Regions from separate parts of the Arthrobacter sp. B2060 genome, predicted to be linked through region 4. Evidence: riboswitches for the same ligand, from Rfam matches in the RefSeq annotation. Region 4 holds a riboswitch; each other region holds the start of a gene.

Region 1 (5,021 bases), on a different contig from region 4:
TCTCATGGAAAACCCGAAGCGCGTGGTGAGCAAAGCGCAGATCCTGGACCGCGTGTGGAATTACGACTTCGGCGGCCAGGCCAACATCGTGGAGCTCTACATTTCGTACCTCCGCAAAAAGGTGGACGCCGTCCACCCGCCCATGATCCACACGGTCCGCGGCGCGGGCTACGTCATCAAACCGGCAGACTAGGCCGTGGCAAAGCCGACCGGCGCCCCCCGGAGCCAACAGCGCCGCTGGCTGAACCCCGGAACCTGGCATCTCCGCACCCGCCTGGTACTCGTAGCCATGGCCCTGCTGGTGGCCATCTGCTCCGCGGTCGGGCTGTTCAGCTATGCCTCCATGGACGCCTTCCTCACACGCCAGCTGGACGAGCGGCTCACCGGCGCATCAGAGCGTGCCAGCGTATTCGGGCGGCCGCCCCTCGGGGCGCAGGGGAAGAGGCCCGATCCGTTGGATGCCAAGGGCTTGGGACCGGGCACGCTCGTTGGCCGAATTGAAAACGGACAGGTTTGGAGCGCGGGGTTCCTCACCAAGGAGGGCACGCGCGCCTCGGTCTCAGCAGCTGACAACGAGGTTCTCCTGGGCCTCGCCCCCGGCGGGGTCCCTGCCGACCGGACGCTGTCCACCGGGGGGTACCGCCTGGTCGCCGAGCAGAGCCCCTACGGGGATGTCATGGTCACAGGCCTCCCCCTGGCCGACAAGCAGAAAACCCTGACATCCCTCATCTGGACCATCAGCATCGTGTCGTTCGGCGGCCTTGTGCTTATCGGGCTTGCCGGAACAGTGATCATCCGCCGCACCATGAGACCCCTCGAACAGCTTTCCGAGGTTGCCACGCAGGTTTCACGCCTGCCCCTCGACGCCGGCGAGGTTGCGCTGGCAGTCCGCGTTCCGCCGTCGAACGCCCATCCCGGAACGGAAGTGGGCAGCGTGGGGCACGCGCTCAACCTCATGCTGGACAACGTGTCCAACGCGCTTGAGGCACGGCAGGAGAGCGAAATGAAGGTCCGCCAGTTCGTGGCAGACGCTTCACACGAGCTCCGCACGCCGCTCACCGCCATCCGCGGCTACACGGACCTGATGCGCATGACCGAGACCTTCACCCCGGACGGGCAGCGGTCCCTCGCCCGGGTACAAAGCCAGTCTGAGCGGATGAGCACGCTAGTGGAGGACCTGCTGCTGCTCGCCCGGCTCGACGAAGGCCAGCCGCTCAAGCTCGGGGACGTGGACCTGACCCAGCTGGTGATCGAAACGGTGAGCGATGAAAAGGTCATGGCTCCGGACCGCAGCTGGCATCTCGATTTGCCCGATGAGCCGGTGGTGGTGCGCGGCGATGCCTCCCAGCTGCACCAGGTGCTGGTCAACCTGCTGTCGAATGCCCGTAAGCACACTGATCCGGGCACCACAGTGGTCACCCGTGTCGCGACAGCCGCGGACGGCGCTGCAGTAATCGCCGTGATTGACGACGGCGAAGGCATCCCGCCGGAATTCGTGGACCGGGTTTTCGCCCGCTTCGCCCGCGCAGACGCGTCCCGCGCGGTCCGGGTGCCCGCCGGCGCTGTCCCCGACGGTGTTGTCCCCGACGGTGTTGTCCCCGCGGCCGAGGGAACCAGCGGCCTGGGCCTGTCAATTGTCCAGTCCATCATCGAAGCCCACGGCGGCGCCGTGGGGGTTGCGTCGCGTCCCGGCCGGACCGAGTTCACCGTCAGCCTGCCCGCGCGGCCTTCCGCGCAAGGTGACGCGCCGACGTCGTGATGTCCGTTACCTAAATGTGACTTAAGCGTGAGCCTCCTGTACGGTCGATAAGGTGCGGCCATCATCTGGGCCGCATATCCGGATGGACGCCCAGCTCTGCCGCTTCCCGGATTCCGCTTGACCAGGCAGAGGCGGGGGAACCAGAGTCCCGGGCAATCCGCATCAGCCCTTGGGGTGAAGCCGACACGTGTGTTTCCGTGCGGCCGGATGACCTCATCCGAACCCGACAGCTAACTCCGCAGGTGTTGAGAGGCAATCCACCATGTCTGAATTCAAGGTACCAACGCGCCCTGAACGCGATCCAAAACAGTCCCGGCAGAAGATTTCACGCCACCGCGCCGAGCCCGCCCGCCCCGTATCAGCCTGGGGCCGTCTCACCGCGAACATCCCGACGTTCGGCCGCCGCGCAGCCGTTGTGACCACAGCCTGCGCCGTCCTGATCGGCGTCGGCGCTGCCGGCCAGGCGGCCGAGCAGGCCAGCCCCGCGGCAGCGCCCGAGGCGGCATCGGCAACAACTGAAGCCCCGCCGACGCTCAACTTCGACAAGACGCTGATCTCCGCACTGCCCAGCCCCACAGCTGCCCCGGTGGCACCCCAGTCCGTTGCCAAGCCGGTGGCGCCCAAGGCCGCACCCGCTGTGAAGGCCGCACCCAAGGCCGCCGCCAAACCGGCGCCCGCCAAGGCCGCTGCCGCCAAGCCCAAGGCCGTCGCACCGGCCGTAAAGGCCGCCCCGGCCAAGGCGGCCCCGGCACCCAAGCCTGCGGCCCCTGTGGCAGTGAACGACCCCGCCGGCGCCCAGGCCTATGCCGCCGGCAAGCTGTCCTCGTACGGCTGGGCGGCAGACCAGATGCAGTGCCTGAAGAAGCTCTGGACCAAGGAGTCCGAGTGGCGCACCACCGCCACCAACCCCAGCAGCGGGGCCTACGGCATTGTGCAGTCCCTGCCCGCCGAGAAGATGGCTAGCTCCGGGGCCGACTACCGCACCAACTACCGCACCCAGATCAACTGGGGCCTGGGCTACATCAAGGAGCGCTACGGTTCGCCCTGCCAGGCACTGAACTTCCACTACGCCAACAACTGGTACTAAGCCGTCACCAGTCTTGAGCGTGGCACGCATTTCTGCACCGCTTTGAATGTCCGAGGGGCCCCGGGATCCACGCGATCCGGGGCCCTTCGGCGTCTGTGCACCGTGCTGCGGGCGGGAAAGTGGTGCAGATATGCGTCAGAGCAGGAAGGAAATGACCTGGCGCCCGTCCTCGTCGGCTTCCACCGAGGCTGTGACAGCGGAGTAGTCCGGGATGTGCGGCACGCCGTCGGGCACAACCCCGGTATTCGGCCCCACCGCCACCGTCCGGATTCCCGCCGCCAGGCCTGCAGCGATCCCGGCCGGCGCGTCCTCGAAGACCACGGCATCCGCAGGCTCCACGCCCAGCAGCTCGGCGGCGAGCAGGTACCCCTCGGGATGCGGTTTGCCGTAGGTGACAAGGTCCGCCGTGACGGCCGTGCCAGGCATGGGCAGGCCCGCTGCGCCCATGCGGACGTCCGCCAGCACCCGGTCGGCTGACGTCACCAATGCCACTGCGTCGGCAGGCAAGGCGCGCAGGAGTGCGGCAGCCCCGGGCAAGGCGACAATGCCTTCGGTCCGGACGCGTTCCATGGCACCGAGCTCAGCGGTGAGTGCAGCAACATCCGCGCCGGCGGGGGCAAACCGCCGCACGGTGTCCCGTGCCTGCACGCCGTGGGAAGTCCGCAGGATCTCTGCAATGTCCAGACCATAGCGGGCGGCGAACTCACCCCACACCTGTTCCACCACCGCCGTGGAATCAACCAGTGTGCCGTCCATGTCAAAGAGGACGGCACGGGCAACCAGGGCGGTGGAGACGGATTCGGCAGGAAGGTTCATGGATCCATCCTGCCTCATGGAGGGCAGGGCGGTCGTTTAGCCGTTCGGCCGGTGGGCCATGTACTGCACCGCCCACTTGTTGCCGTCGGGATCGGCAAAGTAGACAAAGTGGCCCCAGTCCTGGACGTCGACGTCACTGACGTCCACGCCGTTGGCCTTCAACTGGTCGTGGGCTTTGTGGATGTCACTGACCACAAGCTGGAGGCCGGGTGCTGTACCGGGAGGAGCATCGTTGAGGCCCTCGCCGATGGCAATCGAGCAGCCGGAGCCCGGAGGGGTCAGCTGGACGAAACGGAGACCGTCCATGGGCCTCTCGTCGTAGTCGGCGTTGAAGCCTACCTTGTTGACGTAGAAGTCCTTGGCGCGGTCCACGTCGGACACCGGGACAAAGATGAGTTCAAGTTTCCAGTCCATGGTGCACAGGCTATCCCGGAGGCAGAACCATCCGGAAGGGTCCGGGCAAGGTAGCCGAGGTCAGTGGGCGATGCCGTAGAGGCGGTCACCGGCGTCGCCCAGGCCGGGGACGATGTAGGACTTCTCGTTCAGTTTCTCGTCAATCGAAGCCAGGACGATGGTGACGTTGGCGTCGGAGAGTTCTTCCTCGAGTTTGGCCAGGCCTTCCGGGGCGGCCAGCAGGCAGATGCACGTCACGTCTGAAGCTCCGCGCTTGAAGAGGAACTTGATGGCCTCGCGCAGGGTGCCCCCGGTGGCGAGCATCGGGTCCAGGACGAAGATCTGCCGGTCCGTGAGGTTTTCCGGCAGCCGCTCGGCGTAGGTGATGATATCGAGGGTTTCCTCGTCACGGGCCATGCCGAGGAAACCGACCTCAGCCGTGGGGACCAGTTTGGTCATCCCTTCGAGCATGCCCAGGCCTGCCCGAAGAATCGGTACAACCAGCGGTGTGGGCTTGGTGAATGCGGTGCCGACGGTGGTCGCAATCGGCGTCTCGATGGTGACAGGCTCGGTGCGGACGTCTCGGGTTGCCTCATAGGCGAGGAGGGTGACGAGCTCCTCGGTCAGCTGGCGGAAAACAGGGGACGGCGTGTTCTTATCCCGCAGGACGGTGAGTTTGTGGGCGACCAGCGGGTGGTCCACGACGAGAGTTCGCATGGGTCAAAACTATCACCCGGAGGGCGGCCTTCCGCCGCGGCTTCCGCCGCCTGCGGCAGTGCCGCCGGAGCCTTTCTCCGCTTCGGATCCCCCTATGTCGGAGGACTCCTTATCCGGCATACGGGCCGGGTGCTCGAAGGTCGGGGCGGGACCTGCATGCTCACGGCGCCGGATGACGTGGAACAGCCGGTGCGCCAGGATCACCATGCCGACCCACGCGAAGCCGAGCAGCCACGCCGCCATCACGTC
Region 2 (5,021 bases), on a different contig from region 4:
TGCAACGAACGGACGTCGATGGAGTTCCCGTGGCCTGGGTGGCTAGCTGGCCGGGTCGTACCCGAACTCGCGGAGCTCCTGCGGGCAACGGCAGGCCGCCGCGATCTTCCTCGCCCACTCGACCGCGTCCTCGCGCTTCGGCAACTCCAGCACGGTGAACCCACCCGTGAGTTCGGAGCCCGGATAGATCTCGGGACTCACCGACCCATCGGCGGAGACCAGCACGGGAGCGACTTCCTCCTCGATCCCACCGCCGAATACGTAGACGCCGGCAGCCTTCGCCTCCTCGATCACAGCGTGGGATTCGGCGAAGACTATCGGGAACTCCTCGTCGGTGAGCACCATGGCTTCGCTCGGGAAGGAGATGAGGTATTTGGTCATGTCTCGATGGTGCCTGCGGGCGGGCCGGACAGCAACGGTTTGTGGATAGTTGAAGGCAACCATTCGCGCCCCTGCCCGTCCCCTAGGAACCCAGCAACTCCTGCACGAGCTCGCGGCATTTCCGGTAGGACGAGGCCTTCGGGTCAATCAGCGCGAAGTGGTCGCCCGGAACCTTGACCACCTGGACCGGCGCCCCGGCGGCGCGGGCCGCTGCGGCGTACGCTTCCGACTGGCTCATGGGAACGGTGCGGTCCTCGAGTCCGTGCACAGCATAGATCGGCACGTCCAGCGGAACCGCACTCATGGGGTCGGCATACTTGTGGCGCTTGGGGTATTTCCCGGACGAACCGCCCATGAGGTTGCTGACCGCCCCGTTGCTGAGGTCAAGCCAGTCCGCCTGGGCGAGGTTGAGCAGCCCGGACTGGCTGACCACGCCTGTCAGGTGCACCGCCTCGCCGTTGAGGTTCCTTTCCACCTGCCGGTCAGCATCCGGGGTTCCCAGCCCGGCCAGCCGGTCCCGTCCTGCCGCCCAGACGGCAAGGTGGCCGCCGGCGGAGTGGCCCAGCGCCACCACCTTGGCAAGGTCAAGCCCGTGCTCTTCAGCGACTCCGCGGAGCCTGTCGATCCCGGCCAGCACGTCCTCGAAGGTGTGCGGCCAGCCGCCGCCGTTGCCTGCCCGCCGGTATTCCAGGTTCCAGGCCGCCATCCCGTGGGCTGCGAGGTCCTTCGCCAGCGGTTCGCCCAGCTCGGCCCCGTACTGCGAGCGCCAGTATCCGCCGTGGATGACCACCACGATGCCTCGGGTCGCCGGCCGCTTGCCGTTCCGTGATGAGGATGCTGGCGGCGTTTCCGGCAGGAAGAGCTCGCCCCATTGGCTGGGGTGGTCGCCGTACTGGTACTTCTGCCGCTTCACTGCATCCTCCTTGGGTCCGGGTGGGCAGGAGGCAACAAGTGCCCCCGGCGTCACCACTGCCGTAGCACCCAGCAGTCCAGAGAACGGCAGGGTCCGACGGCGCACATCAGCCATGTCCCGAGCCTACAGGGACGCGGCTCCCCCCGGGCGGAAGAGAGTGGCCGAGGTGGCGCGGCCGGTGTCACACAGGCGGCTGTCGCACGCCCTTGATAGTTTTGGAATCATGGCAAGCAACTGGGATCGCCTGGACGTCAGTCAGCGCGACTCCGTGCAGGAAAACGTGGAACTGTATGAGCGCGTCCGGCCTGCCCTGAAGCTTGTCACCCGCGACGTCCTGCAGATGCTGCGGACCATGCTCAAGGACACCGAGGTCACGCCGCTGTTCGTGACCGGCCGCACCAAAACCGTGGACTCCTTCCGGGAGAAAATCTCCCGCACCGAGGAGCCCCTGGAACCCGGCGGCCCGCGCGTCCTGAAGTTCCCCGACCCGTTCCGCACCCTCAATGACATGGTGGGTGTCCGCGTCATCACCAAGCTTCCTGCGGAAAATGCGGTGGTGGCCAACCTCATTAAGCGGCAGCGGCAGCTGTTCGACTGCCGCGGAGACCGCGAGAAGGACATCGGCTCCATCGAGTCCGGGACGTACGGCTACTCCAGCCGCCACCTGATTCTGCGGACCATCCAGAATGAGGCCGTCAAGGAGTACCAGAAGGCCTTCAACCCCGAAGCCCAGCCCAATGGCAGCTACTTCTTCGAATGCCAGATCCGCACAGTGTTCGCGCATGCATGGAGCGAGATTGAACACGACATCCGCTTCAAGGCGGAGGATCCACGGGCCTGGACCCCGCATTTCGACCGTCAGTTCACCGCCACGGCCGCCATGCTGGAGACGGTGGAGAGCGCCTTCGCGGACCTGCACGAACGCTACGAGGAGGTCCGCGGCTACTGGGACATGGACGGTGAAGGCGCCGCCCCGCTCACACCCAACCGCATCCGCGACGTCTGGCGGACGCTGCTGCCGCACGTGGACCGCAAAGTGGATGACGACTGGGGGTGGGCAGCCGAACTCATGGCAGCCCACGGCCTGAACCAGACCGTCCAGCTCGCCGGGCTTCTCAGCGCCAACAGGATCACCGAGGTCCGCAAGGCCCTGGACCACCGCTACTCCCCCGGCCCGGACCGGCTGCTGGATGACCTCCTCCTCTGGCAGTACGGGACGAAGCACATCGACCTCACCGCCGAGGAGCCTGACGCCGTTCCGCACCCGCGGCGCGACAGCCTCCTGCGGAGGCTGAAACAGATCGAGCGGTACCGCCAGACCAAGAAGTAGGCATCGGCAGGGCTGGTTTTGCCCTGCCAGCACGAACAGCCAGCGCCCGGCGCCGCGACACACCTCCGTTACCTTAATGTGACTTTTGGAAAAGGCTCCCGTACCGTGGAAGACGTGCCTTCCTCACCGGGGAAGGCACTCCCGCGCTGATTGCCTAACTCTGCCGCCGCCCGGGATCCGTTCACAGACCATGCACGGCAGAGACGGGGAAACCAATTTTGGCCCGCACGAACGGGCCTTGGGGTGAAGCCGCGCAGTTCCTGAACTTGTCAGGGCTCCTGAATTTGTCAGGGCGCGCGGCCGGGTGTCTCCCATCCGAATCCGACAGCTCACCTCGCAGGCATCGGGAGAGGCTCCTTCATGTCGTCACGCTTTACCCGTGCCCGCCGCGCAGCGGCCGGCCGTTCGAATCCGTTCGTATCCGCATCGCGTGCTGTTACGGCTAATGCCGGAGGACTGGGACGCCAGGCCGCCGTAATCCTCGCGGCATCGGGACTCGCCTTCACCGGCAGCATGGCAGCGAACGCCGCCAACGCGCCGGCCCAGAAGGACGCCGCCCCCGCGTCAGCGCCCACGGCCGCCAGCCAGGTCCAGGCACCCCTGAGCGCCAGCTCCAGCGTCAAGATCGCTTTCGAGCGCCCCGCGGTGAAGTCCACTCCTGCCCCCGTGGTGCAGGCGCCCGCCGTCGCCGAAAAGCAGGCTGCCCCGGCAGCCCCCCGGGCCGCTGCCGCTCCCGCCGCTCCCGTTGCCGCCTCGAAGGTTTCTGCACCGAAGGTCACCGTCAAGTCCGCACCGGCGCCCGCGAAGGCTCCCGCTGCCGCCGCCGGCGGCATCAATGCCTCGATGGTATCGGCGGCCTACGCCCAGCTGGGCATCACCCAGGACTGCACCGCGATGGTGGAAAAGGCACTCGGCGCCTCCGGCATCCGGGTGGGCGACCTTGCTCCGATGCAGTTCATGAACCACGGCAAAGTCGTGTCCACTCCCCAGCCCGGTGACATGGTGGTCCAGTCCGGCCACGTGGGAATCTTCGTGGGCAACGGCAAGGTGCTCAGCGGCGGCATGAACGGGGTCAACGAGACTGTGGTTCACCCGCTGTCCTGGCTGACCGCCACCGGCCCCGTCACCTTCGTGCGCGCCGGAGCCTGACAACGCCAAAGCCTGCTAACGCCGAAGCCGGTGTTCCGCTGCCTTGGGGGCAGCGGGGCACCGGCTTCTTCTGCTAGCCGAGAACTGCCCGGTTCCGTCCGAGGGATTTGGCCTCATAGAGCGCGGCGTCAGCGGCTGCTATCGGTCCGTCCAGGCTGAGCACCCCCGCGTCCACCGCAGCGATGCCGTAGCTGACGGTGGGCATTTTCGGCACGTCGGGAACCGACCCCTCGGCGAGCCGCCGGCTGATTTCCTTGACGATGATCTTCGCGGAGTAGGGGCTCGCGCCCGGGGCAAACACGATGAACTCCTCGCCGCCGTACCTCCCCACGAGGTCCGTGGAGCGGACCGTTGCACGGCAGGCCTCGGCGAAGGCCTGAAGCGCCAGGTCGCCGGCAGCGTGGCCATGGGTGTCATTGATGGCCTTGAAGTGGTCCAGGTCCGCGAGGATCAGCGCTCCCCCGCTCTTGTTGCCCCGGCCGCGGCGGAGCTGTTCGGACGCCATATCCAAGAATGCCGATCGGTTGAGCAAGCCCGTGAGCCCGTCCTGGCTGGCGACAGTTGTCAGCGCCCGCGTGTGCTGCTCGGTGCTGAGCCCGGCCATGCTGAAGGAGACCACCGCGAGGAGCACCATGGTAACCAGGGTGGTCACGGCGGAACCGAAGTAGGTCACGAACGTTGGGCTGTCGGGGCCTGCAGCGATAAAGACGATCAGCCGGCCCAGATAGAACACTGAAACACCGGCGGCAGCGATCGCCATGGGAATGCGGACCCGTGTGTACCCGGGTTCCAAACGCCACAGCTCGCGTGAGGTGAGGGCAATCATCAGTGACATCGACGCGAGAAAAACGGCGCCCCCGGACCAGACGTTCGAGCCGGGATTGTCGAGGGCAGAAGCCACGCCAGCCACGACGGGAAGGGCGCTGAAAAGCCAGAAGTTGTGTTTCGGCGTCCGCAGCGAACGCGCACCGGCCCAGGCGCTCCCGGCCCCGGCAACCAGCAGGACATTTCCCAACGTATTGGCCCACCACTGGTGCGGCGTGCCGTTGAGGAGAAAACATGCGGAACCGCAAAGAAACAGCAGCAGGGCGGCGCACCACCAGGCACTGTACGGGGAGCGCGTGCTGCGGAAGGCGGAGAAGTAAAAGAGGAGACCGAGCGCGAACGCCATCACAGCGAACGCAATCCGCAATGTTGCCGTGTCCAGCACCATTCCCCACCACCCCGAATCCCCACCCGTTGTGCTGA
Region 3 (5,021 bases), on a different contig from region 4:
TGCCCGAGGACCGCAAAGCTTCAAAGGCCGCCGAGCGAGCCGCCGTGCAGGAGCAGCGCCTGAAAATGCGCCAGGCGCTCGATACCGGCGACGAGCGGTTCCTTCCGATCCGTGACAAGGGGCCGCAGAAGCGGTTTGCCCGCGACTATGTGGACGCTCGGTTCAGCCTCGGCGAGTACCTCATGTTCGGTGCGTTGATCTTTGTGATCGTGTCACTGGTGGTTCCGTCCTCGAGCGAACAGATGATTTATGTCCTCGGCGGTTTCTGGGTCATGTTCCTTGCAGTCTTCGTGGACGTGTTCATCCTGTCCCGGCAGCTTCGCAAGAGGCTGACTCAGAAGTTCGGGGAAGTGGAGCGCGGCACTGTCTGGTATGGCTCGATGCGTTCCCTGCAGTTCCGGAAGCTTCGCCTCCCCAAGCCGCAGGTCCGGCGCGGCCAGTTCCCGTCCTGACTCCCAGCGTTCCATTCTCCGGGCCTCCTTCCGGATCCGGCGCGGAATATACAGCAGCCCCCGGCGGTGTCACCGCCGGGGGCTGCTGTATGTCTGCGCCGGAAATCCCTACGCCGGAGGCACTCCCGCCGAGGAACCCGCAGGCTGCGTTTAGGCAGCGCGCCGGGATTTGGCCAAACGCCTGTTGATGCGCGCCGCCCAGAACGGACCTTCATAAAGGAACGCTGTGTACCCCTGAACGAGCGTGGCACCGGCATCCAGCCGGTCCTGGACGTCCTGGGACGTCTCCACTCCGCCCACGGAAACCAGCGTCAGCCGGCCGTCCGTTGCGTCCTTAAGCCGGCGCAAAACCTCCAGCGAGCGGGCCTTCAGCGGAGCCCCGGACAGCCCGCCCGCCCCGCAGGCTTCGATCTTTTCGCTGTCAGACTTCAGGCCCGTCCGTCCGATGGTCGTGTTCGTCGCGATGATGCCGTCGAGGCCCAGGTCCAGCGCGAGCCGGGCAACGTCATCGATGTCCTCATCGCTGAGGTCAGGCGCGATCTTGACCAGCAGGGGCACGTGCCGGCCGGCCGCTTTGTCAGCTTCCTCCCCCACAGCCGTCAAAAGGGGCCGCAGGGTCTCCACATTCTGCAGGAGCCGGAGGCCCGGCGTGTTGGGGGAACTCACGTTCACCACGAGGTAGTCCGCCGCCGGAGCGAGGCTGCGCGCGCTGATGAGGTAGTCCTCCACAGCATCTTCAAGTTCCACAACCTTGCTTTTGCCGATGTTCACGCCGATGAGGGGACGAACCTTGGGGTGGCGCCGTTGCAGGGCAGCCCGGGCTGACTTGAGGCGCGGGGCCACGGCCGCAGCGCCGTCGTTGTTGAATCCCATCCTGTTGATGACCGCACGGTCTTCGATGAGCCGGAACAGCCGCGGCTGCTCGTTGCCCGGCTGGGCGCGGCCGGTGATGGTCCCCACCTCCACGTGCCCGAAGCCGAGCTCCGACAGGGCCTCGATGCCGTGGCCTTCCTTGTCAAAGCCGGCGGCGAGCCCGAACGGCGACGGGAAGGTGAGCCCAAAGGCATTCGTCTGCAGGGACGCGGGTGGGGCCGTAAACCGTGCCAGCAGCCGGCCCGCCCCGGTGGAATGGGCCAGCCGGATGCCTTTGAAGCCGATTTTGTGGGCGCGTTCGGCGTCCATCCATGAAAAGGCCAGCCTGAAGAAAGTCGGATATACGCGCATGCCTCTAGTTTTCCGTCTTCGGCGGTGCAGACCAAACCGGCCACGGCACGTGTCGACCACCAGCGGCGCGTCTAGTCTGGTGCCATGGAGTGGCAGAGCGACATCCTCGGCGAGGGCTTCGAATCCTTTGCCTTCGAGGCCGTGGGCAGCGACGGCGTCGCACGGACGGCGACGCTTGTCCGCTATGCCCCATTGAACAACCCCGCACCGCCTGCGGCGAACCCAGCGCCACCTTCGGCGCAGGGGGAGCGGCACCGGCGCCGTGCAGTGCTGTTCCTGCACGGCTGGAGCGATTACTTTTTCAATGTTGAACTGGCACGCTTCTGGAACGGCCAGGACTTCGAGTTTTTTGCCCTGGACATGCACAACCACGGCCGCAGCCTGCGCCCCGAGGCGCACGGCGGGTACGTTGCCGACCTGGCAAACTACGACGCCGAAATCAGCACCGCCGTCGGCATGATCACGGCGATGGAGCCCGCGGCGCCGCTGTCGCTTGTGATGATGGGGCACTCCACCGGCGGCCTCGTGGCGGCCCTGTGGGTGAGCCGGAATCCGGGGGTGGTGTCACAGCTGGTCCTGAACAGTCCGTGGCTGGAAATGCACGGCAGTTCCCTGGTCCGGCGGGCCGCCTGGACCATGGTGGAGCCCCTCGCCCGCTTCCGGCCGGAGGCTGTGCTCCGCCTGCCCGAGCGCGGCTTCTACTGGCGCAGCATCAGCAACTCAGCCGAAGGGGAATGGACCCTTGATGACAAGTATCGGCCTCCTATGGCCTTTCCGGTCCGCGCCGGCTGGCTCAGCGCAGTCCTTGCCGGCCAGGCGCAGGTTGCACGCGGGCTCCATATCGGCATCCCCATCCTGGTGATGATTTCCGGTGCAAGCGCCAACGGGCCGTTCTGGACCGAAGAGATGCGCAGGACGGACGCAGTACTGGACGTCAACGTCATCGCCGTGCGGGCCCTCTCACTGGGCCAGAGCGTGTCCGTGGAGCGGATCGAGGGCGCCCTGCACGATGTTTTCCTGTCCCGTGCCGAGGTGCGCGCGGACGCATACCGGCGGCTGGCCCGGTGGATCCACGGCTTTGCCGCTGAGGACGAATCCTTCGGTCGGCTCCCATGAGAGTGGCCAGGTGCAGCCAGGAAGTCGCCCTGTTTGCCTATAGGTAGCTGGCGGGGTTGACGGTCCTGTTATTGACCATGACTTCAAAATGAAGATGGCAGCCGGTGGAGCTGCCGGTCGTTCCGACAGCGGCTATCCGTCCACCCTGCGCCAGGGTCTGGCCCTTGGAAACGCCGATGCTGGCCAGATGGTTGTATGTGGTCTTCAGTCCCTTGCCGTGGTCAACAACAATCCGGTTTCCGCCGCCGTACGGGCTCCAGCCTGCCTCGGTGACCTTTCCCCTGGCCGCAGCCAGAACGGGCGTGCCGCACGCCCCGGCGAAGTCAAGCCCCGTATGTAATTCGCCGATTGCCCCGGTCAGGGGATTGACGCGGTGCCCATATGGGGAAGTCACGATCGTAGAGGCGAGCGGTGCCCGCAGGCCTGCCGAAGGCGCGGAAGCCCGGGCGGGTTTCGGTGCCGGCTTCCGTACCGGTTTGGGTGCGGCCTTCAGTGCCGGTTTCCGCGCCGGCTTCGATGCCGCTTTCCGCGCAGCTTTCGGTGCCGCTTTCCGCGCGGCTTTCGGTGCCGCTTTCGCTGCCGCTTTCGCTGCCGGGGAGGCCTTGACCTGGGGCTGGTCAAAAACCAGTGGAGATCCTGCATCCGCGAGCAGGGAGGGTTGTGCGGCCGGAGCGGCCACTGCACTGGCAGGAGCCTCCCCCGTGGCCAAGATCCCTGTTGGGGCGGCGTGAGCCGTGGAGAGTACGGTCATGCCGATCATTCCCGTCACCGCCGCCGCAACAGCCAGCTTTTGGCCGCGGCCCCGCGGCCTGGGCACCGGGGATGAGGCTGCCCGGCGGCGGCCCTTACTGGATGTGCGCGGGAAAATGGCACGGCGCAAGCCGTGATTGTCGTGGGAAGGCACAGCGTAGGTCCTCTCGACGCCGGCGAAATTAGCTGTCGGATTCGGACGAGTGGACTGTCCGGCCTCCCCTGCCGCGCGCCTCACAGGCTGCAGTGACAGGGCCAGGCTTCACCCCAAGACGCCCAAAGGCGTCATTCATGGGTCTTCCGCCCCCGCCTGGAGTGAAGGGATCATGTACCGCCGGCGGGGTTTGGCGAAGCGGGTACACGCATACCCGGTGAAGGTATGTGGTACTAACCATGAAACCAAGAAAAACAGGGTGTTACAAATTCGTTACGTAGAGGATGGCGTGTTGCGGTTGCAGAAGGGGGAGAAAGCGACTAGGTGGCTGCCCTAAATCCGACCAGCTGGCTGCCGGTGGGCGGGGTTGCAGTGGCGGCGGGCCAACAGGAGACAAGGCGTGTCGGTAGGCTCGGTCCATGGTTGACCACGAGAACTTGATAAAGGTCAGAACCGCTTACGATTCGGTTGCCGAGGCTTACTCGAGGGTGATCCCCGATACAGCCTTTGAGTCGCTTCTCGACATGGCCATGGTCGACGAGTTCGCGGGCCACATTCGCACCTCCGCGGACCGGCTAGTGATCGACGCCGGATGCGGCGCCGGCCGAATGAGCAAATACCTGACCCGCACGGGACTGAACGTCACAGGTGTGGACCTGTCGCCCGAGATGATCCGGGTCGCGCAGCAGCTCCATCCCGGTCTCTGCTTTGAAGTGGGAGAGTTGACCGACCTGCCGGCATCCGATTCTGCTGCCGACGGCATACTTGCCTGGTATTCGATCATCCACTCCCCCAGGGCAGAGTTGCCGGCAATTGCGCGGGAGTTCTGGAGAGTCCTCCGCCCATCCGGCTCGGCGCTCATCGCTTTCCAGGCCGGCAGCGGCCATCGCACTATTAACCACGCCTACGGACATGATGTCGAGCTCAGAGCAGAACTGCATTCCCCCGAGGAAGTAGCCACCCGGTTCACTGAGCAAGGCTTCGTGGCACGCGCACAACTAGTACGCTCACCGAGAGCCATGGAAAGCCACCAGCAGGCCGCCATTCTGCTTGGCAAACCACAGCATTAGATCCTGGGCGCGCGTAGTAGTGCCGCGTGCCAGGGAAACTTCTTCGAATATCGTGAGGGTGAAGCGCGGGCCCTACCCGGGCTGATGGGTGGCGGCCGCCATGGGAGTCTTGGCAGCATCCACCGCTCCCCCGTAGCGGCGGTCCCGCTGTGCGTAGATGCCCACGGCGTCCCACAGGGTGCGGCGGTCGACGTCCGGCCAGAGCGTGTCCAGGAAGACGAACTCCGCATAGGCCGACTGCCAGAGCATGAAGTT
Region 4 (5,021 bases):
TTGATGATGGACGAATCCGCAAGGAACGGGGCCTTGTTGGTGGCCGCGGCAAACTTCGAACCGAACTCACCGAAGGAGAGGTGCTGGGCCTTCTGCTCCACGAGGCCAAAACTCGCCACGTCCCAGAACGCCGTCGAGCCACCCACGCCGAGGATAACTTCATAGCCCTCGGGGGCGCGGAAGAACGTGCTGAGGCCCTCACGAACCGATCCGACAAGGTTCTTCACCGGCGCCTGGCGGTGGGACGTGCCCAGGAGCGTGGTGGCGGCTGCGGACAGCGCCTCGACCTGCTCCGGCCTGACCTTGGAAGGTCCGGCGCCGAACCGTCCATCCTTGGGCAGGAGGTTTGCTGGGATGGTGATGCTGGTCTCGCTCACAGGGGCTCCAATTTTCGGCATGGACATGCGGATCGGCGGGGACAGTTGGTGACCGGCGGTCAGGTATGGCTGCCCGCGAAGGCCCCCTTTATTCTGCCTGAGACGCGGAAATCCCGGGAACCGTGCCCGTCACAGTCCAGTCATTGAGACGCCGCGGTTTATCCGGAGTAATTCAAAATAGGCTAAGCTTTTGGTGGACGAACAGGCGGACAGTCGGCGTTGCACCGCCGCCGGATTGGGGCCGCGGCGGCTGGATGCCGAGCCGCCAGACGAGGGGCCCGCGGTACCGTGGGAGAACGCAAGTACTGTGCTCGAGGAGCTGAGCTGAATGACGGATCTGATCGACACCACGGAGATGTATCTTCGGACCATTTTGGAGCTGGAAGAAGAGAACATCGTGGCACTGCGTGCCCGCATCGCCGAGCGCCTCCGCCATTCGGGTCCTACCGTCTCCCAGACCGTCGGACGGATGGAGCGGGACGGGCTGGTTGTGGTTACCGGCGACCGGCACCTGGAGTTGACCGAAGTAGGGCGCAAACGCGCCACCGAGGTGATGCGCAAGCACCGGCTGGCCGAGCGCCTGCTTGCCGACGTCATTGGCCTGGACTGGGCGTATGTTCATGACGAAGCGTGTCGGTGGGAACACGTGATGAGCGAACGCGTGGAACGCAGGATCTACGAGATGCTGAATCACCCCACGGAATCGCCCTATGGCAACCCCATTCCCGGGCTGGCTGCGCTGGGCGGCGAGCCGACACGCACCTTTGCCGACGTCGACCTGAACCTGCTGGACGCCATGGGCAGTTATGGCCCGGACTCGCGGGTGACCGTCAGCAGGCTCGCCGAACCGATTCAGGTCGAGCCCGAACTCCTGCAGCAGCTGGACGAGGGCGGGATCCGCCCGGGAGCGACCGTGTCGCTGGAACGGGTCGGGGAGTACATTTCCGTGCGTGTCCCTGGCATCGACGGCGCCCTCGAGTTGCCGCCCGAAGTTGCTGCGCACGTGTTTGTCCGGGTGGCCTGAGTCACCCCGGTGCAGGTTGTCCGACATCAGCTGGCAGGATGACCCACCACTTTTGCACAAGCAAGATAACGGAATTATTACCGCAAGCTTTAATCGCCTATAGTTAAGTCGCAGCGCCGATACCAAAGCGTTACCTGATCCGGAGCCGAACTCTGCCAGCGGATCAGTCGCTCGAAACACCTTCTGGCAGAGGCGGAGGAACCACAACTGGCCGTTTAAAACGGCCTTGGGGTGAAGTCCGCAGCAGCAAGCCACCTTCCACAGACGGAATCCCCGGATACCTCTGTGCCAAAAAGGCTTGTCATTGCGGACCGGGTCGATCAACTCTCTGACCCGAATCCGACAGCTAACTTCGCAGGCTACCCAGAGAGGAACCGTTCTTGACCATGCAGAATGCCCGGGGCCGCCGCCGCGCTACCGGCTCCGCTGCCGAGCCCCGCACGCCCGTAGCGGTCGCCGCTGAGCGACCCCGCGATGCGCAGCGTCAAGCGCGGAAGCAACGCAGTCCTTTCCGTCAGGTCGCTGACTTCGCCGCTGCCAGCGGAGTCGGGCAGAAGGTCGGCGTGGCCCTTGCCGCCTCGGGCCTCCTGCTGACCGTCACAGTGCCCGCCACGAGCCCGGTCCTGGCCACGGCCGACCACAGCGCCCCGGCCGCCGCAGGTGCCGCCACGGCGCAGCCAGAGGTCTCCGCCGAGGCGGCAGCCAAGATTGACTTCAGCCGCACCTCCGTTGCGACAGCCGGTGACCCGGATGGCAAGCTCAAGCAGCTCCTGAGCGCACAGTCCGCCGGCAGTATCAGCCGCGCAGCCTCCGTCGGCAGCCTTGGCATGCCCTTGGCCACCATGGTGAAGTCCTCGCCCTTCGGATACCGCGTGAGCCCCATCACTGGCGGCGCCGGAGAGTTCCACCGTGGCCAGGACTTCGCGGCCCAGTGTGGAACAGAGGTGTACGCAGCGGCCAGCGGCACGGTCACGTTTGCGGGCTGGCACGAGTTTGGCGGCGGCAACAGGGTTGTCATCGACCATGGCAACGGCCTCGAAACCACGTATAACCATTTGTCGTCATCGAGCGTTCAGGTCGGCCAGAAGGTCAGCCGGGGCGACACGGTGGCACTCAGCGGGACCACCGGCGCATCCACCGGCTGCCACCTCCACTTTGAGGTGATGGTCAACGGAGAAGTCGTTGATCCCGAAGGCTGGCTGTAAGCAAAGCCGATGGAGAGCTCTCAGATTCTCGTGACACGCCGTGACCTGAATGTGACATTCCCTCCGAACTGTTGTACCGTCTAAACCGCGTCAACTTTTCCGAAGTTGACGCCCTTGAGTGGATTGCCTAACTCTGCCACCGCTCAAGGTCCGTTCGCATTACATCGTCTGGCAGGGGCGGGGGAACCAATTTTGGTCTTCGCAAGAAGGCCTTGGGGTTAAGTCGCAAAGCTTCCCAGGAAGCGGCGCGGCCGGGTGACTCCCATCCGAATCCGACAGCTCACCTCGTAGGCATTGGGAGAGGCTACCTTCGTGTCTTCACGCCACAATCTTGCGCGCCACCGTGCGCAAACGGTTCGTAAGAACCCGCTGGACTCCGTGTCCAAGGCAGTAAGCGCCAATGCAGGCACAGTAGGTCGTCAGGCAGCAGTCATTGCGGCCGCTTCAGGTCTCGTCCTGAGCGCCGGCATGCCAGCCAACGCGTCCGACGCCAACATCGGTGTTTCCGCCTCCGCTGAGTCCGGATCCCAGGCGGCACAGCTTGCTGTGACCGCCGCGCCCACCGCAACCGTCTCCTTCGAGCGTCCTGCCGTTACCACCGAGGCAGCCCCCGTCATTGAGACAGTCGCGCCCCAGTCCAGCGACGACACGGCCAGCCCCGAAGCTGCCGTGGAAACCATCGCGGCCAAGGCCGGGAAACTGGTTGACGCCGCAGGCTCGGGTGCAACGTCAGGTCTCGCGGGCATCGCCTACACCGGTATCGGCAGCCCGTACGTCTGGGGTGGCACCACTCCCAGCGGCTGGGACTGCTCCGGCTTCACCCAGTGGGTCTACGCACAGGCGGGCATCAGCATTCCGCGCGTCAATGCGTGGACAGCCATGAAGCCCACGTCGACTCCCGCTCCCGGCGACCTGGTCATGCAGAACGGCGGTGCCCACGTTGGCATCTACGTTGGCAACGGCATGATGATCAGCGCGCTGAACCCCTCGCAGGGCACCATCCTGCATGCAGTGTCCGCCACGGGCACGTCCTCGTTCTACACCCTTCGCTAAAACCCCCCATTCGAGACGATTCGGCGTACCCCCAAGACGCCGGCGCGTCGCTAAACCGCGGCCTGCTACAGCGGGCCGTGGAACACGAAAGAGAGAAATCATGACTACACGTGCGACCATTGCACGCCACCGCGCCGAGGTCACCAAGACCAACTCGCTGTCCGTCATTGCCAAGGCTGTCGGCGACAACGCCGGCGGAGTAGGCCGTCAGGCTGCTGTTATCGCTGCCGCCTCCGGACTCGTTCTGACCAGCGGCATCGCCGCCAACGCTGCTGAGACCAACGTTCAGCGCGACTCGGCTTCCACGTCCACCCTGGAAGTGCAGTCCCTGGCGTCGGCACCGATTTCGGCCGCATCCAGCATCGCCATCTCCTACGAGAAGCCGGCGATCACCACCACCCCGGCCCCCGTCGTTGAGGCTCCCAAGCCGGTCGTCAACGTCCAGGAAGCCGCGCCGGCCGTGGAAGCCCCGGCCGTCAAGGCTGCTCCGGCAGTTCAGGCCACCGCGAAGGTGGAAGCTGCACCTGCTGCCAACACGTCCTCGGCAAGCGGCAAGGGAGCTGCCATCGCTGCTGCCGCATACGCCCAGCTGGGCGTCTCGCAGGACTGCACCATGCTGGCCACCAACTCGCTGGCCGCTGTGGGCATCAACTACCACGGCTGGCCGGCAGGTTACCTGTCCCTCGGCCGCACTGTCAGCGCTGCCGAAGCCAAGCCGGGCGACCTCGCCTACTACCAAAACGGCGGCATGGGCCTGGCCCACATCGCTGTCTACGTCGGCAACGGCCAGGCTGTTCACGGTGGCTGGAACGGCGGAACCACCGCGCTGTTCAGCGTGAACGTCGGCTCCGGCCCGGTCTTCATCCGCGTCGGCGGCTAAGCCACGAGCAAAGGCTTAAAAGGACCCCTGCCCCTGCGGCGGGGGTCCTTTTGTCTTAAAACTTCCCGGGCTGAACGCCGACACGCCGTGGCCGAATGTTAGGCCGATTCGTCGATATGCGCTAAGAGTGTTTACTCTTGTGGTGTCGATCCATAGCCCGGACATGCAGAGGGCAGCCGGCCCTCGCGCCTCTGCCGGGTGCGGCCGTGAAGAGGTATGCGCATGCGCACGCTCGTACTTAATGCTGGATATGAACCCTTGGCGGTTGTGACCTTCCGCCGGGCGCTGGTTCTTGTGCTCACAGGAAAAGCCAGCGTGGTTGCCGAAGGTGACGATCCCGTCGTGGGGCCGAAGGACATCATGGGCCGCCCCTCCGTGATTCTCCTGAACCGTTATATCCGGCCGCGCTATAACATGGTCACCGCAGTGAGCCGGCGCGGGGTGCTGCGCAGGGACGGCCACCGATGCGCGTACTGCGGCAA

What was found. Region 4 has a riboswitch for cyclic di-AMP ahead of AC5RUM_RS13515 (C40 family peptidase). Riboswitches for the same ligand answer to the same signal wherever they lie in the genome.
Region 1: linked by a shared signal. The riboswitch ahead of AC5RUM_RS00790 (aggregation-promoting factor C-terminal-like domain-containing protein) and the one ahead of AC5RUM_RS13515 (C40 family peptidase) in region 4 are both predicted to bind cyclic di-AMP.
Region 2: linked by a shared signal. The riboswitch ahead of AC5RUM_RS03100 (NlpC/P60 family protein) and the one ahead of AC5RUM_RS13515 (C40 family peptidase) in region 4 are both predicted to bind cyclic di-AMP.
Region 3: linked by a shared signal. The riboswitch ahead of AC5RUM_RS08735 (M23 family metallopeptidase) and the one ahead of AC5RUM_RS13515 (C40 family peptidase) in region 4 are both predicted to bind cyclic di-AMP.

The regions. Positions count from the first base shown of each region.
Region 1 covers NZ_JBNHFR010000001.1:159,169-164,189, forward strand. The annotation lists gene AC5RUM_RS00780 (response regulator transcription factor) at 1-193, shown strand, start outside; gene AC5RUM_RS00785 (HAMP domain-containing sensor histidine kinase) at 197-1,759, shown strand; cyclic di-AMP (ydaO/yuaA leader) riboswitch at 1,854-2,016, shown strand; gene AC5RUM_RS00790 (aggregation-promoting factor C-terminal-like domain-containing protein) at 2,022-2,846, shown strand; gene AC5RUM_RS00795 (HAD-IA family hydrolase) at 2,982-3,662, opposite strand; gene AC5RUM_RS00800 (VOC family protein) at 3,699-4,076, opposite strand; gene upp (uracil phosphoribosyltransferase) at 4,137-4,772, opposite strand; gene AC5RUM_RS00810 (phosphatase PAP2 family protein) at 4,785-5,021, opposite strand, start outside.
Region 2 covers NZ_JBNHFR010000001.1:644,472-649,492, forward strand. The annotation lists gene AC5RUM_RS03085 (YciI family protein) at 43-381, opposite strand; gene AC5RUM_RS03090 (alpha/beta hydrolase) at 464-1,294, opposite strand; gene AC5RUM_RS03095 (GTP pyrophosphokinase) at 1,518-2,624, shown strand; cyclic di-AMP (ydaO/yuaA leader) riboswitch at 2,776-2,977, shown strand; gene AC5RUM_RS03100 (NlpC/P60 family protein) at 2,985-3,773, shown strand; gene AC5RUM_RS03105 (GGDEF domain-containing protein) at 3,847-4,986, opposite strand.
Region 3 covers NZ_JBNHFR010000003.1:415,678-420,698, reverse strand. The annotation lists gene AC5RUM_RS08750 (DUF3043 domain-containing protein) at 1-452, shown strand, start outside; gene AC5RUM_RS08745 (quinone-dependent dihydroorotate dehydrogenase) at 603-1,676, opposite strand; gene AC5RUM_RS08740 (alpha/beta fold hydrolase) at 1,761-2,792, shown strand; gene AC5RUM_RS08735 (M23 family metallopeptidase) at 2,830-3,543, opposite strand; gene AC5RUM_RS08730 (hypothetical protein) at 3,542-3,679, shown strand; cyclic di-AMP (ydaO/yuaA leader) riboswitch at 3,702-3,875, opposite strand; gene AC5RUM_RS08725 (class I SAM-dependent methyltransferase) at 4,116-4,766, shown strand; gene AC5RUM_RS08720 (isoprenyl transferase) at 4,839-5,021, opposite strand, start outside.
Region 4 covers NZ_JBNHFR010000007.1:54,665-59,685, forward strand. The annotation lists gene serC (phosphoserine transaminase) at 1-377, opposite strand, end outside; gene AC5RUM_RS13505 (iron-dependent transcriptional repressor DtxR) at 706-1,401, shown strand; cyclic di-AMP (ydaO/yuaA leader) riboswitch at 1,569-1,777, shown strand; gene AC5RUM_RS13510 (M23 family metallopeptidase) at 1,782-2,606, shown strand; cyclic di-AMP (ydaO/yuaA leader) riboswitch at 2,745-2,914, shown strand; gene AC5RUM_RS13515 (C40 family peptidase) at 2,985-3,659, shown strand; gene AC5RUM_RS13520 (NlpC/P60 family protein) at 3,760-4,539, shown strand; gene AC5RUM_RS13525 (HNH endonuclease) at 4,762-5,021, shown strand, end outside.